4 regions of the Bradyrhizobium zhengyangense genome follow, and region 3 is predicted to be linked to each of the others. Evidence: predicted binding sites of a transcription regulator. Region 3 holds the regulator's gene; each other region holds the start of a gene.
What was found. Region 3 encodes LexA, which represses DNA repair genes until DNA is damaged. Its sites were predicted from a motif close to TGTTCNNNNTGTGTTCNG; they were not measured.
Positions count from the first base shown of each region.

Region 1: L6639_RS08990 (YifB family Mg chelatase-like AAA ATPase) is a predicted target of LexA. The motif match lies at 1,090-1,107, and genes of this name have one in related genera.
Region 2: L6639_RS22590 (putative DNA modification/repair radical SAM protein) is a predicted target of LexA. The motif match lies at 1,743-1,760, and genes of this name have one in related genera.
Region 4: L6639_RS26070 (ribonuclease T2 family protein) is a predicted target of LexA. The motif match lies at 1,779-1,796, and genes of this name have one in related genera.

Region 1 is NZ_JAKLTZ010000002.1:799,521-803,483, forward strand. It holds gene L6639_RS08980 (tetratricopeptide repeat protein) at 1-597, opposite strand, end outside; gene L6639_RS08985 (PilZ domain-containing protein) at 681-926, opposite strand; gene L6639_RS08990 (YifB family Mg chelatase-like AAA ATPase) at 1,156-2,694, shown strand; gene L6639_RS08995 (hypothetical protein) at 2,791-3,261, shown strand; gene L6639_RS09000 (ATP-binding protein) at 3,386-3,963, shown strand, end outside.
Region 2 is NZ_JAKLTZ010000005.1:538,799-542,761, forward strand. It holds gene L6639_RS22585 (UdgX family uracil-DNA binding protein) at 1-428, opposite strand, end outside; gene L6639_RS22590 (putative DNA modification/repair radical SAM protein) at 428-1,663, opposite strand; gene L6639_RS22595 (ImuA family protein) at 1,824-2,612, shown strand; gene L6639_RS22600 (Y-family DNA polymerase) at 2,509-3,963, shown strand, end outside.
Region 3 is NZ_JAKLTZ010000003.1:554,481-558,443, reverse strand. It holds gene L6639_RS13265 (molybdopterin molybdotransferase MoeA) at 20-1,231, shown strand; gene lexA (transcriptional repressor LexA) at 1,408-2,109, shown strand; gene L6639_RS13255 (hypothetical protein) at 2,268-2,474, shown strand; gene L6639_RS13250 (hypothetical protein) at 2,666-3,100, shown strand; gene L6639_RS13245 (ComEC/Rec2 family competence protein) at 3,111-3,963, opposite strand, start outside.
Region 4 is NZ_JAKLTZ010000007.1:129,555-133,517, reverse strand. It holds gene L6639_RS26075 (23S rRNA (adenine(2030)-N(6))-methyltransferase RlmJ) at 15-875, opposite strand; gene L6639_RS26070 (ribonuclease T2 family protein) at 1,035-1,733, opposite strand; gene L6639_RS26065 (hypothetical protein) at 1,853-2,314, opposite strand; gene L6639_RS26060 (hypothetical protein) at 2,497-2,805, shown strand; gene L6639_RS26055 (DUF3617 domain-containing protein) at 2,876-3,406, shown strand; gene L6639_RS26050 (ATP-binding protein) at 3,452-3,963, opposite strand, start outside.

The DNA of each region.
Region 1 (3,963 bases), on a different contig from region 3:
TTGATAGGCGCGGCCGAGCACCTGTTCGGCCTTCGGCAGGTTGTTCTGCAGCATGTATGACAGGCCGAGATTGGACAGCACCGTCGGCTCCTCGGGCACGATCTTCAGCGCCGTGGCGTAATATTGCTGCGCTTCCTCGTTGCGGCCGAGCTGGTCGAGCGCCGCGCCCTGCGCCGACAGGATGCGCCAATCGGGATCCTCGGGCGTATGCGCGCGGCCCAGCACGTCAAAAGCCTGCTGGAAATTTCCATTGTCGGCGAGCGCACGGCCGTAACCGGCGAGCAGCGCCTTGTTGCTGGGATGGGCGAGCACGGCCTGCTCGAACACGGCGACCGCCTGGGCGTGCTGGCCGCCGTCACGCAGCGCCTTGCCATATTCGAGGACGATATTGGGATCGTTCGGCTTGGCACGATAGCGCTCGCGCAAGGCGCCCATATCCGGCTTGCCATCGGCCGCGGCGACAGGCTCGGACCGGCCGCCGAGCGCACCGGTCACGTCGTCCAGGCTCGTGGTCTGGCAGCCGCCGAGGGCAAGCACCGCGAGTGCGGGAAGCAGGAATCTCGCCGGGGACGAGGCAAGGGACGAACGCTTGGACATACTCTGATCACCGCCGGCGGACTGATCAGAGATGCTTTGCCGATTAACGCTAAAGTCCGGTTAAGGACGCGTCCTTATGTGACCTAGTCGGTGAATTCCGCACCGAATTCGCAGCCGATGCGCCAGCGCAGGCGGCATTGGCGGGAGTAATCCGGCGCGAAGATGATGGTGAACTGCGGCGGCACTTCCAGGAATTCCGCCACCACTTTCACGCCCCCGTCCGAGATATCGGTGATCGTGCAGTCCCGCGGCAGCGAGCCCGCGCCAAGATGAATCTTGGCCAGCCGGCTGCACACCCGTCGTTCGCTTCTGCGGCGATTTGCAAGCATTTGAATTGTTCACCCGTTAGATCACGGCCCATCCCGCACCTCTAGGAGTAGCGGACATTCGTTGGGATGTGCTGAGGAGAGCCGTTCGCATTCGAGGCGTAGTCGAAGCTTAGTGTCCTGGTCCCGTTTACCTGATGTTAGGAACCGCCGGGGCCCTCATTCATGTTCCCGTATTGTTCTTGTCAAGTCAGTCCCGCTCTGCTACCCCTAATTGTGCAAGGGGGGCAGCATGGTCCAGCGGGTTTCGACAGTCGCCTTTGAGGGAATCGAGGCCCGCGCGGTCGATGTGCAGGTGCAGGTCGCGCCGGGTCTGCCGGCCTTTGCCATCGTCGGCCTGCCGGACAAGGCGGTGTCGGAGGCGCGCGAGCGCGTCCGATCGGCGCTGATCGCTTCGGGGCTGGCGCTGCCGGCGCGTCGGATCACCGTCAATCTCGCACCCGCCGACGTCCCGAAGGAAGGCAGCCATTACGACCTGCCGATCGCGCTCGGACTGATGGCGGCGATCGGTGCGATTCCGCCGGATGCGCTGACCGGCTTTACCGTGCTCGGTGAGCTCGGCCTCGACGGCTCGATCGCACCAGTCGCCGGCGTATTGCCCGCCGCGATCGGCGCCAACACGCGCGAGGAAGGCTTGATCTGCCCCGCCGCCTGCGGCTCTGAGGCAGCTTGGGCGAGCCCCGACATCGAGATCGTCGCCGCGCACTCGCTGATTCAGATCGCCAACCATTTCAAGGGCACGCAGGTGCTGTCGCGGCCCGTGCCGAAAGTGCATGAAGCCGCAAGCTCGCTGCTCGATTTGCGCGACATCAAGGGCCAGGAAAGCGCCAAGCGCGCGCTGGAGATCGCAGCCGCGGGCGGACATCACCTCTTGATGATCGGCGCGCCCGGTGCCGGCAAATCAATGCTGGCCGCGCGCCTGCCCTCGATCCTGCCGCCGCTGTCGCCCGGCGAACTGCTCGAGGTCTCGATGATCGCCTCCGTCGCCGGCGAGATCGAGGGCGGCGCGCTGACATCGCGGCGGCCGTTCCGCTCGCCGCATCATTCCGCCAGCATGGCCGCACTCACCGGCGGCGGCGCGCGCGCAAAGCCCGGCGAGATCTCGCTGGCGCATCAGGGCGTGCTGTTCCTCGACGAGCTGCCCGAGTTCGATCCGCGCGTGCTGGATTCGCTGCGCCAGCCCTTGGAGAATGGCGAGGTGTCGGTGTCGCGCGCCAATCACCGCGTCACCTACCCTGCCCGCTTCATGCTGGTCGCCGCGATGAATCCCTGCCGCTGCGGCAATGCGTTCGAGCCCGGCTATGCCTGCAAGCGCGGCCGCATCGACCGCTGCACCGGCGATTATCAGGCGCGCATTTCCGGCCCGCTGATGGATCGCATCGACCTGCGCATCGAAGTCCCTGCTGTCACCGCAGCCGATCTGATCCTGCCGCCAGCGACCGAAGGCTCCGCTGAGGTCGCCGCGCGCGTGGCGGCGGCGCGCGATATCCAGCTCGCGCGTTACGCGGAGGCGGGCCTGCCGCAGGTCCGCACCAATGCCGAAGCGCCGGCCGCGGTACTTGAGGACATCGCCAAGCCCGACGCGCAGGGGCAGAAACTGCTGCGCGATGCTGCCGAGACCATGCGGCTGTCGGCGCGCGGCTATCACCGGGTGCTGCGGGTGGCACGCACGCTCGCCGACCTCGATGGCGCGGACAGGATCGGCCGGCTGCATCTCGCCGAAGCGCTGTCGTACCGCGCACTCGCGGAGGATGTGCGCCAGCTCGCCTGATCATCCCGCGCATCAACCCGGTGGTAACGAGTTTCCTTTACGCTCTGCAAACCATAAGGCCCATCAGTTCCATCAGGGCCTGGCGAGTAGCGTGTCATGTTGCGTTTCAAGATCCTGGCCTCAGTGGTTCCCCTGTTGGCGGCTGCGGTGTTCGCCCGCAGCGAGATCGGATCGGTCTCGCAACCCTGCATCGCCCTCGGCGACACCTCGGTCGAGCTGACCTCCCTGTTCTGGACCGCCGGCGTCCATGTCGCCTTCACCGACGATCTGTCGCGCGCCACGGTCCGGGTTCAGATCACCGATGACCCAGATACTGCGGACTTCGCGGTCGTGGACGATGGTCTCGGTTCTGAGCCCGATTCCTGCCAGGCCAATCCAGCGAACCGCCTCATCACCATCGCAGCGCAACCTGTCGATGGTGGCCCGGTGATCTATCTTTCCACTGACGGCCCGGCCGATTACCGCATCTTTGTCCGCTCGAAGACGTTCTCGCCGCGCGAGGCCGCAGCCCTGATCGTCGGTGCTCATGGCGACCACAAGCGGCCCCTCCAGGCCGCCTCGCTCTGACGCATTAATACCTCGTCAACCCTGTTTCGAGGCCACCTCGAAGCCTCAAGCTGTTCGCAAGGTCGGCAGGACATCGTCGCGCACGGCGGTGGCAGGTTTCGGGTGAGAGTCGGGGTCGGTGGCGATGGATCGGACGTTCCGGATCAAGGTGCGCATGCGCCGCTTCAGGCGCCGCCACCCGAAGGTCGCCTTTGCCATCCGCTCCTTCATGATCTTCTCGGCCACGTTCGGCGGCGCCTATGGCTTCGTCACCGGCAGCCGCGCGCCGAATTCCGGCTACGATCCCAACGCGTTTGCGATCGGTGCGAGCTTCCTCTTCGCGCTGGCTTGCCTTGGGCTTGCCACGCTGAGCATGCGGCTGCGTTTCGTTGCCAGGCGGATGCGCAAGCTCGCCGCTCACAACGAGGCGCTGATCGACCGCAATTGGGAGCTGAAGGAAGCCGAAGAGCGCGCCCGCAGCCTGTTCGAATCGCAGGGCGACCTCATCGTGCTGCGCGATCATCAGGGCCGTATCACCTTCGCCAACGACGCCTATTGCGCGCTGGCCGGGCAGGCGCGCAGCGCACTGGTCGGCACGCGGTTCGATTTCGACGTGCTGGAGCAGGGCGACAGCGCGCGCGAAGCGAGCGGCACGCGCATCCATGACCAGAAGATATCAACTCCGCTCGGCGCGCGCTGGATCGCCTGGCGCGAGGGCCTTGT
Region 2 (3,963 bases), on a different contig from region 3:
GCGACGTAATGCGCGGCGCGTTCCCGGCCGATCTCGCGAAAGCGCACGAAGGCGTGCATCTTGTGCTCGTCGCGATGGACCGCGCGTGCCATCGCCGTCACCAGCGCGATGTCGGGATCGGTCGCGACCTCGATGAGATCGTGATGGTCCTTCAGCCGCCAGAGCAGGCGATAGAGAATCGCAAAGCGCTCGCGATCGCGATGCAGGATTGCCGATTTCGCGAGATCGACGAATTTGCCTGATACATTGAACGTGCCGTCATTCACTTCGAGGATCGGCGACGGTGCGGGCGGCGCAAACAAATCGGCGTCGTCGCCTTGCACGGCCCAGGTGACATCGGCGGGCTGCACATGATGAAGCACGAGGCTGCGTGCGGCTTTGCGCCAGCCGTCGAAATCGGTTTCGCTGTCGAGGGTGATGTACTGCATCAGAATCCAAACCCCAATTGCGTTGCTTTCGGCTTGAATCGTTCGATCAGCCCGGCAGCATCGAGACGATGCGGCGTAGGGTGATGATCGCTGAGGATGATGAACGGCAGCGCTTTGTGACGGGGCACGTGTAGCCGCGCCAGATCGGAGAGGCGGATCGTGGTGGTGCGCCGCGTCGCGATAATGCGCTCGACCGCCTTGGTACCGAAGCCTGGCACCCGCAGCAGCTCCTCGCGGCTGGCGCGGTTGACGTCGAGCGGGAAGCGGTCGCGATGGCGCAGCGCCCAGGCGAGCTTGGGATCGATGTCGAGCGGCAGCATGGCGCTGTCGTCGACGATCTCCGCAACATCGAAGCCGTAGAAGCGCATCAGCCAATCGGCCTGGTAGAGCCGGTGCTCGCGCAGCAGTGGCGGCTTGACCAGAGGCAAAGCGCGGCTGGCGTCCGGGATCGGGCTGAAGGCGGAATAGTAGACGCGCCTCAGTCGATAGGAGCCGTAGAGATTGGCACTGGTATGGAGAATGGTGTGGTCGTTCGCGCTGTCTGCGCCGACGATCATCTGCGTGCTTTGTCCGGCCGGCGCGAAGCGCTGCGGCTTCGCTCTCGTTTTCGCGGCGCGATCGTCCTCGGCCTCGTCCAGCTTGAGTCGCAGCCGGCCCATGGTGCGGCGGATCGCGCGCACGTCCTTCTCCGGCGCGAATTGCTGCAAGCTCGCCGCTTCGGGCATCTCGATGTTGATGGAAAGACGGTCGGCATATTTGCCGGCTTCCGTGATCAGCGCGTCGTCGGCCTCCGGAATGGTCTTGAGATGGATGTAGCCGCGGAAGTGATGTTCCTCGCGCAGTTTTCGCGCGACGCTCACCACTTGCTCCATCGTGTAGTCGGGGCTGCGAATGATGCCGGAGGAGAGAAACAGTCCCTCGATGTAATTGCGTCGGTAGAAGTCCAGCGTCAGCTTGACCACCTCGTCGACGGTGAAGCGGGCGCGCGGCACGTTGGAGGAAGCGCGGTTGACGCAATAGAGGCAATCGTAATTGCAGGCGTTGGTCAGCAGCACCTTGAGCAGCGAGATGCAGCGTCCGTCCGGCGCGTAGGAATGGCAGATGCCCATGCCCGGCGCGGTCGAACCCATGCCCTTGCCGTCGCTGGAATCCCGCTTCTCGGTGCCGCTGGAGGCGCAGGACGCGTCGTACTTGGCGGCATCCGCGAGAATTTCCAGTTTGCGTTGTACGTCCATGTTTGAATCTCTTTGATTCCGCTCATGAATCTTTGGCGCGCCAATTCGATTGACTCTTCGGCTGCCGTTAGCTTTATATTAGAACATATCATGAACAAATGAGCCAGCCGTTGGTTCTTCTTTTGAAAGCCACGGCATCAATCTCTAGGGAGCGGCGAGCATGAGCGGCGCACGCATGAGCGCGCTTGCGACCTTGCGCAGCCAGATCGAACGGATCGAGACAGCGGAGGTCGTGCATCATCACGACCGCGTCGCGCTCGGTCACGGTGAGGTCGATCGCGCCTTGAAAGGCGGGCTCGCGCGCGCGGCGATCCACGAGGTGTTTTGCGAAGGGCGCCAGGGTGCGGCCGCGACGGGCTTTGTCACGGGGCTTGCGGGCCGCGTCACGACGCAGCGGCCGCTATTGTGGGTTCGGCAGGATTTCTCGCAGATCGAGACCGGCGCGCTGTCGATGAGCGGGCTCGCCGAGCTCGGCCTCGATCCGCGTCGCGTGGTGATGGTGCGTGCGGCTGACGTCGAGAGCGCGCTGCGCACCTCGGCCGATGCGCTCGCCTGCGATGCGCTCGGCGCCGTCGTGCTCGAGCTCTGGGGCGAGACCAGGCAGTTCGACCTGGTGGCGAGCCGCAAGCTGACGCTGGCCGCGCAAGGCTCAGGCGTCACTGGCCTGTTGCTGCGGATGGCGGCGCAGCCGCTGCCTTCGACCGCGGAGACCAGATGGATGCTGCGCGCGGCGCATTCGCCGCCGGGTTCAGCATGGAGTGCCTGGGGCGCGCCGCGCTTCGATGTCGAGCTGTTGCGCAATCGTCATGGCCCGTGCGGCCGGTGGATCATGGAATGGAAGTGTGATGAGTGCCAGTTCAGTGAACCGTCGGCGTATCCTCAGCCTGTGGCTGCCACGCCTGCCCATCGACCGGATCCAGCGGTTCTTCAGCAGCGCCGGGCTGGGTAAGACCAATGCGCCGAGCATCGTTGTCATCAAGGACAACAATGCGCTGGTGATCCATGCGCTGGACGAAGCTGCCGAACGTTTGGGTCTGCATATCGGCCAGCCGCTGGCCAATGCGCGAGCGATGTGTCCGGACCTGAAAGTGTTCGACGCCGATGTCGTCGCCGATGCCAAGACGCTCAGCGACATCGCCGACTGGTGCGACCGCTTCACGCCGCTGGTGGCGCTCGATGCGCCGCACGGCCTGTTCCTCGATATCACCGGCTGCGCGCATCTGTTCGGTGGCGAGGCGGCCTTGTTGCAGACGCTGGTCCGGGCGCTCGGTCGACAAGGCTTTGTCGTCAGCGCAGCCGTTGCCGGCACCTCGGTCTGCGCGCGCACGCTGACGCGGCAGGCCGCGGGCAGCATCGTTGCCGATGGCGGGGAGGCAGCGGCGATCGACCGGTTTCCGGTGTCCGCACTCGGTGCGGATGAGGCGATCACCACCGGCTTGCGCCGTGCCGGTCTGAAGACCATCGGCGATGTCGCCTCGCGCACCCCGAGCGAAATCACGGCGCGGTTCGGTGCGCGGTTCTCCACGCTGCTTGCGCATGCGCTGGGACAGGGCGATGCGCCGATCAGCCCTCGCAAGCCGCTGCCCGATTACATCGTGGAAAAACGCTTTGCCGAGCCGATCGCGACCGACACCATGATCGCGATGACGCTGTCGCGGCTCGCTAACACGTTGATCGTCGCCATGGAGAAGCAGGGCAAGGGCGCGCGGCGGCTGGAAGCCGCGTTCTTCCGCACTGACGGCGTGGTGCGCGCGATCACGGTCGAAACCGGACGTCCGGTAACGCGAAGCGCCGTGATTGACCGCCTGTTCCGCGAACGGCTCGATGCGCTCGCCGATCCGCTCGATCCCGGCTTCGGCTTCGACATGGTGCGCCTGTCGGCAAGCCGCACCGAGATCGTGGTGCAGGAGCAGCGCGATCTCGATGCTCACATCCATGACAATGACGAACTCGCCGCGCTGATCGACCGTATCGCCGCGCGCATCGGCGGAAAGCGTGTCGTCGTGCATCTGCCGCAGGATACCCATATCCCCGAGCAGGCGGTGCTGGCCGCGCCCGCCCAGCATCATCTCGCTGCTGCCGTGCAGGCCGAGTGGCCCGCGCGTGCCGAAAGCGAGCCACCGCTGCGTCCCCTCAGACTGTTCGACCAGCCGGAGCCGGTCTCCGTGCCGTTCGCGACCGTGCCTGACGGCCCGCCGCACCAATTCACCTGGCGGCGCGCGAAACATGCGGTGGTGCGGGTGGAGGGGCCCGAACGCATCGCGATGGAATGGTGGCGGCAGGACGGCAAGCCGCTGACG
Region 3 (3,963 bases):
CTTGTTGCGGGAGTACGCCGTGGCCCTGATGCCGGTTTCCGATGCGCTTGCCGCCGTGCTCGCCGGTGCAGAGCCTTTGGCAGAGGAAATGATCGCACTGGATCAGGCGTTCCATCGCGTGCTCGCGCGCGACGTTGCCGCGCGGCGGACGCAGCCGCCCGAGGCCATGTCGGCGATGGATGGCTATGCCGTCCGCGCGGCCGATGCGGCGAAGGTTGATGCACAGCTTACGGTCATCGGCGAGGTCGCAGCCGGCCGCCCGTTTGCTGGAACAGTCGGCGCTGGCGATGCCGTACGGATCTTCACCGGCGGCGTCGTTCCCGCCGGCGCGGATGCGGTCGTGATCCAGGAGGACACCATCGCGGACGGCAAGCGCATCACGATCAAGGAAGCCGCCGTCACCGGGCGGCACATCCGCCCCGCCGGGATCGACTTCCGCGAGGGTGAGGTGCTCCTGCACAAGGGTACGCGCCTGACCGAGCGCGACCTTGCGCTCGCCGCCGGCATGAACCACCCGCAGCTTGCCGTCCGCCGCCGTCCGAAGGTCGCGATTCTCGCGACCGGCGACGAGCTGGTGATGCCGGGCTCGACGCCCGGCCACGGCCAGATCGTCTATTCCAACGGCTACGCCCTGCACGCCCTCGCCCGCAGCGAGGGGGCCGACACCATCGATCTCGGCGTTGCCGCCGACACGCTTGCCGCCACCACATCGGGCATCCGCCGCGCGCGCGAATCCGGTGCCGACATCCTGATCACGACCGGCGGAGCGTCTGTCGGCGACCACGATCTGGTGCAGCAGGCGCTGACGAACGAAGGTATCTCGATGGCGTTCTGGAAGATCGCGATGCGGCCGGGCAAGCCGATGATGAACGGGCAGCTCGGGCCGATGCGCGTGATCGGCCTGCCCGGCAATCCCGTGTCATCCTATGTCTGCGGCTTCCTGTTCCTGGTGCCGCTGATTCGCGCGATGTCGGGCCGTTCAGTGATTCATCATCGCCGCGAACGCGCCGTGCTCGGCCGCGACGTCAGCGCCAATGACCAGCGCGAGGATTATTTGCGTGCGCGTCTGGAGACGCGGGATGACGGCACGCTCGTCGCTCTTCCCGTCAATCACCAGGATTCCTCACTGCTTGCGAATCTCGCTGCGGCACAGGCACTTCTCGTGCGCGCCCCGTTCGCGCCGAAGGCCGAAGCCGGCACGCCTTGCGAGGTGTTGCGACTGCCCGCGTGAGCGCGTCGTTCGCAACCGTTCCGCGAACTTTGCCGCGTTCACGGTAAATTAAGCAGTTGCGGAACATGTATCGAACATATAGTGTCCGTTCATGATTTGTTTCGAGCATGTAGCGGCTTATTGCTGAATTCAGCGTCTCGGAATCGAACGACATCGTCAGGGGGATTTTGGTCGAGATGTTAACGCGCAAACAATACGAGCTCCTGCGGTTCATCAGCGAGCGATTGAAGGAGAGCGGCGTGCCGCCCTCCTTCGACGAGATGAAGGATGCGCTCGATCTGCGCTCGAAGTCGGGCATCCATCGCCTGATCACCGCGCTCGAGGAGCGCGGCTTCATCCGCCGCCTGCCCAACCGCGCCCGCGCAATCGAGGTGATCAAGCTGCCCGAGCTCCAGGCGGCCGCCGGAAGCCGCCGCGGCTTCACGCCGAGCGTCATCGAGGGCAATCTCGGCAAGGTGCGCACGACCTCGAGCCCGCCCGCCGACGAGGGCGAGCGTCCTGTCGCGGTTCCTGTAATGGGCCGGATCGCGGCCGGTACGCCGATAGAGGCCTTGCAGACGCGCAGCCACACCATCAGTGTCCCGCCCGACATGCTCGGCGCGGGCGAGCACTACGCGCTCGAAGTGCGCGGTGATTCCATGGTCGACGCCGGCATTCTCGATGGCGACATGGCGCTGATCCAGCGCAACGAGAGCTGCGACACCGGCGATATCGTGGTGGCCCTGATCGACGACGAGGAAGCGACGCTCAAGCGCTTCCGCCGCCGTGGCGCTTCAATCGCGCTCGAGCCGGCAAACGCCGCTTACGAGGTCCGGATCCTGCCGCCCAACCGGGTCAAGATCCAGGGCAAGCTGATCGGGCTGTACCGGAAATACTGAACTCGTCCCGCGCTCGCACCTGGCGAGCACGCCCTTAAGATTGGAGCGGACGATTGTCCGCTCCGGCTGGATAGTCCTTCAGGTTCTGCACAGATTATCCGGCCCCCTCTTCGGCGCTACATCCCCGGCACGCCACAACGAAGACCGAGGAGACCGCCATGCGCAAAATCATTCTGAGCACCGTCGCGATGGCGCTGATCGCGGCATCAGGGTCGCAGGCCATCGCTGCGCAGCCGCAGCATCGCGTTCGCAAGGCGCCACAGGCCACGACGAGTGAGCAATTCCGCAATGCCCGCAACGCCGTCAAGCAGCAGGCGCAGTCGGCCTGGCCGTATTCGGGCTGGTCGGCACCATCAGGACGCTGAGAGCGAAGTCTCCCGAATGCACAGGAGCAGGCTTTGTTCCTCATCGGCGCGGGAAAGATATTGTGATTGCAAGCCGCGGATCTGAGCCGCAGATTTGCCCCCAACATCGCATATGATTGCAAGCTTCCACTCTGATAGAGGCCTGCGCCTCAGAAGAGGCGCGGTGCTCTATCGCTGATGAGGAGCACCCGATGTGTGACTATAGCCTGCATGCCGTCGCGACGCGTCCCGCAGAAGTCGGCGAGACGATTGTCACGACAACCTTCCGCGGCACCTCGACGCGCGGCTTCGCCTCCGAAGCCGACATGTCGGTCGCGGTCTGCCTGCTGCCGGGAACGGAGCTCGCCTTCGCCGACAACGTCCGTTACGACAACAGGTGGATCTGGACGCGCACCATCAATTCGCGCGTCGGCAAGTTCGGCAAGGTCGATCCGCACATTCCCGATCGTCATCACGACGCGATCGAATTTCCCGATGGCAAATATGTGCTGGTGACCCAACTCGTCGAAGGCCAGCGCGCAACCGTGCTGCAGCTGCCGGTGACCCAGCCGTTCGGTGAGCGCGAGCATAAGCCGCAAGTGATTTCCGATATCAGTCCGACGCCTCCGCGCCTGCCGATCGGTTGAACCATCGGTTCTAATCCTCGGCCTGAAGGTCGGCCTCCGACGGTGTTGCGTCCTTGGAGCGCGGAGCTGCCGACCGCGGCACGAGGGTCAGTTCGAAATCGCCATCGCCGGCCGCCGCCGGCGACCAGGGGCGGTTTGCGCCCCTCGCCCTCACCGACTGAATCGCAAAACCGTCGCCGCGGGGTGTCAGCGCCAGCGCACCCTGGCTCACCAGACGCGGCCGGTCGACCACCATCGCGGTACAATCCGGCGGCGCGGGCCTTGCGGTCACCACCAGTGCCGCGCGGCTGCAATCATCGGCCAGCGCGTCGATGCGCAGCGCCAGGGCGACCATGCGGCCGTCAGCAAGCGGCGTCACGCAACCGGCGTCGTCACACGACACGCCGTCACCGAGCGAGCCACTCGCCGCATCGCGCGGATCAGCGTCAGCCGCGAGCCACTCCTTCAGCAGGAAATTGTCCTTCTTCGTCCTGATCAGATGCAGCTGCCCGTCCCTGCCTCGCACCGCGACGTTCTGACCGTCACCGGCGATGAGAATGTCGGGTTGCCTGATGGAAAGACCCCAGATGGTCGCCGCCACCAGCACGAATGCTCCCGACCATCGCAGCGGCGTGCGCAGCAGGCCCATCAGGACCAGGCCCAAGCTCGCAACGATCAGCGGCGCCGTGCCGAAGGCCGCGACGTGGCCGACCGCGCCCGGTAACGCAGCGACCCAGCGCGTGACCAAAATCATCCAGTCGATGCCGATCCCCATCAACCACCAGAACACTCCGTCCAGCCCGAAGGGAGCCGCGAGCAATCCCAATAGCCCTGCCGGCATCACCAGCGCCGAGACCACCGGCATCGCGCCGAGATTGGCAAGC
Region 4 (3,963 bases), on a different contig from region 3:
AGAATGCCGGAGTGTTACGGGCGCGGTATCTCCAATCGGAATCTGGCAGCCCCACCTTGGCCGAGCGGCATTTCCAGCTCGGGCAGGATCGTCTTGAGCTCGCCTTGCAGCGTGTAGGGCGGATTGACGATCAGAAGTCCGGCCGAGGTGAGGGCCGCACCATCAAGCTGCGGCGCGACGCTGAATTCGAGGCGAAGACATTTTCCCGGAGTCTTTGCTGCCGCTGCGGTGCGTGCCACGAGCTGCGCCAGCGCGTCGGTGGCGCGCCTGGATTTGGCAGGGTACCAGATTACATAGATACCGGTCGGCCATTTCGCGAAGGCGGTGGAGAAGGCCTCGCCCAGACTTTCGAACTCGTCTTTCGCCTCGAAGGGCGGGTCGATCAGCACGAGTCCGCGCCGCTCCTTCGGCGGCACGAAAGCCGGCAGCGCCATCCAGCCGTCGAGATCGACCACGCGCGCCTGTTCGTCGCGCCGCAGCACATCGATCAGCGCCTTGCGCGCCTTCGGCTCCAGCTCGCAGGCCACGAGCCGGTCCTGCGGCCGCATCAGGCCACGGGCGATCAGGGGCGAGCCCGGATAAGCCTTGAGCTCGCCCTTCGGATTGAAGGCGCGCACGATGTCCAGATAGGGCTTGGTCAGCGCCACTGTCTCGTTTGAGAGGCGCGCCTGCAGCAGTCGCGCGATCCCGGTCAGCCACTCGCCGCTGCGGCGCGCCTCGTCGCTGTCGAGATCATAGAGGCCAGCACCCGCATGGGTGTCGATGACCCGGAAGGCGGCCGGCTTGTCCTGCAAATAAGTGAGGATGCGCGCCAGCACGATGTGCTTGATGACATCGGCGAAGTTGCCGGCGTGAAAGGCGTGGCGGTAGTTCATGAGATTAGGACTACGTTGTTCTGGCGCGATCCTAACCCCTTGTCATTGCGAGCGCAGCGAAGCAATCCAGAATCCAACCGCGGCGGCAGTCTGGATTGCTTCGCGGAGCCTGTCATCGGACCGCGCTACACGCGGACCCGGTGGCTCGCGATGACGGAACTAACCGCCCCTGATTGGCGGCATGGTCACCTGGTCGCGGCGACAGCTGTGGCGTTCGAGCTCCTCGCAGGCGCGGAATTGCAGGTCCTTGCTGAGGCAGATGCGAACCTCGGAGAGCCTCGTCCGGTTGCAGGTGACCGAGACGGCTGCGTTGCTCAGGCCCGGATTGGCCTTGATGAAGGCTTCTTCGACCTCGCCAGGCGCGACGGTCTTGGCCTGCGACAGGTCAAGATATTCGACCGGAATCTTGATCACGGCGCGGGCTTTGCGGATCGTCTCGAAATAGTTGCGGCCGTCGAGCCCGGAGCAGGTGCCATGCTTGTCCCACTCGTTGAAGATCAGGCCTGGCGCCGGCATCAAATCCAGCATCGAGGAGACGATGTTACGGTTCAGCCGCGGTGACGGCCGCTGGCAATATTCCGGAAAGCCGCTCTCATATTGCGGCCACAGCCCGTGCACCACAAAGGAATAGGGCCGTCCCTCGCACTGGATGTTCGAACGCCCGCCACTGCGACCGCGCTCGGCCGCTTCCTCGCAGAACGACGGCGACCACGACAATGATAGCACATAGAAGTCGAATTCGCCGGGCGCGTTCTGCCGCTTGTCCTGCGCGTTGGCGCCGCCGCCCAGCGAGATCAGCCCGGCAAAGGTCAGCGAGATCACGAGACGGGAGATCGATTGCAATCTAAAATGAAACATGGAGACGCCTCTCAACTAGACTGTGCAATCAGCCTAGCAGCCATCAAGAACATTTCAAGAACAAATTTCGAGCGACCGACGCGCAGGTCGCTGGATCGGCCCGAATCAGGCGCTTCGACTCAGGGCTTTGCGGCGCGGCAGGACGGATTGTAGGCCCAGTTGCGGTCGAGCCCGACCACGCACCATTCGACGCCCTGGCCGTAGCCGGCAAAGCCGCCATCCTCGATGATCGAGAAGTGCACCCGGCGCATCTTGCCGTCAGTGAGCATGGCCTCGCCGGTGCAGTAGCGGCGCGGAATGTTGTCCGATGCCCAGGGGCGGAAGGCGGTCTCGTGAACGTTTGCGAAGCCCGTGATCTGCAGCGGCGAATTCCAGAACGAGCTTTCCTTCTCCCAGAACTGGGTCGAGATCGTCGGCAGTGCCTTGTCGCATTCGGCGACATTGCCGTCGTAACGCGGCCCGCTCAGCCAGAAGTTCAGCTCCAGCGGATTGGCCGCCTTGGCCTGACCGAGCGACAGCGCCCCGAACACGAGGCCGAGAACGGCGGCAAAGCGGAGCGATTTCGGGGAGGGGGCGCGCATGGGCAATCCAGACAGCATGATCTGTGAGGACCGGACGGTGCCGCGAAGGGCGGGGGAGGTCAAGTGCAGCGCGGCAACACTTGGCCAGGAGTTGATCACAACGTCGCTGCCGACAGGCCTTCCGTTCTTTTCACCGCTGCGCGGGCACCGTAAACTGTTGCCAACCAATCGGAGTGACGGGAATGCGAATCATTGCGGCCGCGGGCCTTCTTGCCAGCCTGGTTTTTGTCTCGGGTATGATGGCGAGCCAGTCGGCGCGCGCCGACCTCCTGCCGGTGCCGCCGTTCAAGGGCAACGACACCGGCGGCATCATCGCCTATTCGATGGCGACGCAGGTCGATGCGCGCCAGGTCGCGGTCGATCACTGCGCGCGCTACGGCAAGGTGGTGAAATTCCTCGCGGTGCAGGCCTATGAGGGCGGCTACATCTCATTCTCCTGCCGCTGGGTGCCCTATGGCGCCGCCGACCGGCCGATCCGCACGCTCTATTGAGGCATTTCGGAACGCCGACAAGGTCACGCCAAAGAAAAAGCTAGGCCATTTCAGCCCGGGAGTCTCTCGCATGACGCGCAAGCTCGCTTTGCTCGGATCAGCCGTTTGCCTCGCGGTGTCGGCGAGTGGCGCCTTTGCCGACGATCTGCCGGTGCGCAAGGCCGGTCTCTGGGAAATGAAGATGGTCAGATCAGGCTCTGCGATGCCGGAGATGACCATGCAGCATTGCACCGATGAGGCCGTCGACAAGGAGATGAACAACAACGTCTCGCCGATGGCCAAGCAGGTCTGCTCCAAGCAGGACATCAAGAAGACGGCCACCGGCTATGTCAGCGATTCCGAATGCAGCGTCGCCGGCATGTCCACGACCTCGCATGCCGAGATCACCGGGGATTTCAATTCGGCCTACACCGTGAAGACTTCGTCGCATGCCCAGGGCGGCGTCGCCGGTACTGCCGGGCGCGACACCACCATGACGCTGGAAGCGAAATGGCTCGGCGCCTGCAAGCCCGACCAGAAGCCCGGCGACATCGTGATGCCCGGCGGCTTCAAGATGAACGTGCGCGACGTCGACAAGTTGAAGGCGCTGCTGCCGAAGTGAGTTCGCTTCACCCTCTCCCACAAGGGGGGAAGGAAAGGAACCCTCCTACACCGGTATTCTCACGCTCGCGCGTAACCCACCCATCGGACTGTCACCCAGCGTGATGTCGCCGCCATGGGAGCGGGCAATGTCGCGGGCGATCGCGAGCCCGAGGCCCGTGCCGCCTTCGTCCTGGTTGCGGGCGTTGTCCAGGCGGAGGAATGGCTTGAACACTTCTTCGCGCAAATGGGTGGGAATGCCGGGGCCGTCGTCGTCGACCGTGACGGTCAGATAGCGATGATCGCGCTGGCCGGAAATGGCGATGGCCTTGCCGTAGCGCGCGGCATTGGTGACGAGGTTGGCGAGGCATCGCTTGAACGAGGCCGGCTTCACCGTCACCACGGGCAGCCCAGTGAATGTCACGGTCGCGGTGTGACCGTGGCGTTCGGCGTCGCTGCGCAATTCCTCGAGCGCCTGCGCCATGTCGGTCGGTTGCGACTGCTCGCCGGAATCGCCGCGGGCAAAGGCGAGGTAATCCTCCAGCATCATCGACATCTCGTCGACGTCCCTGCGCATGC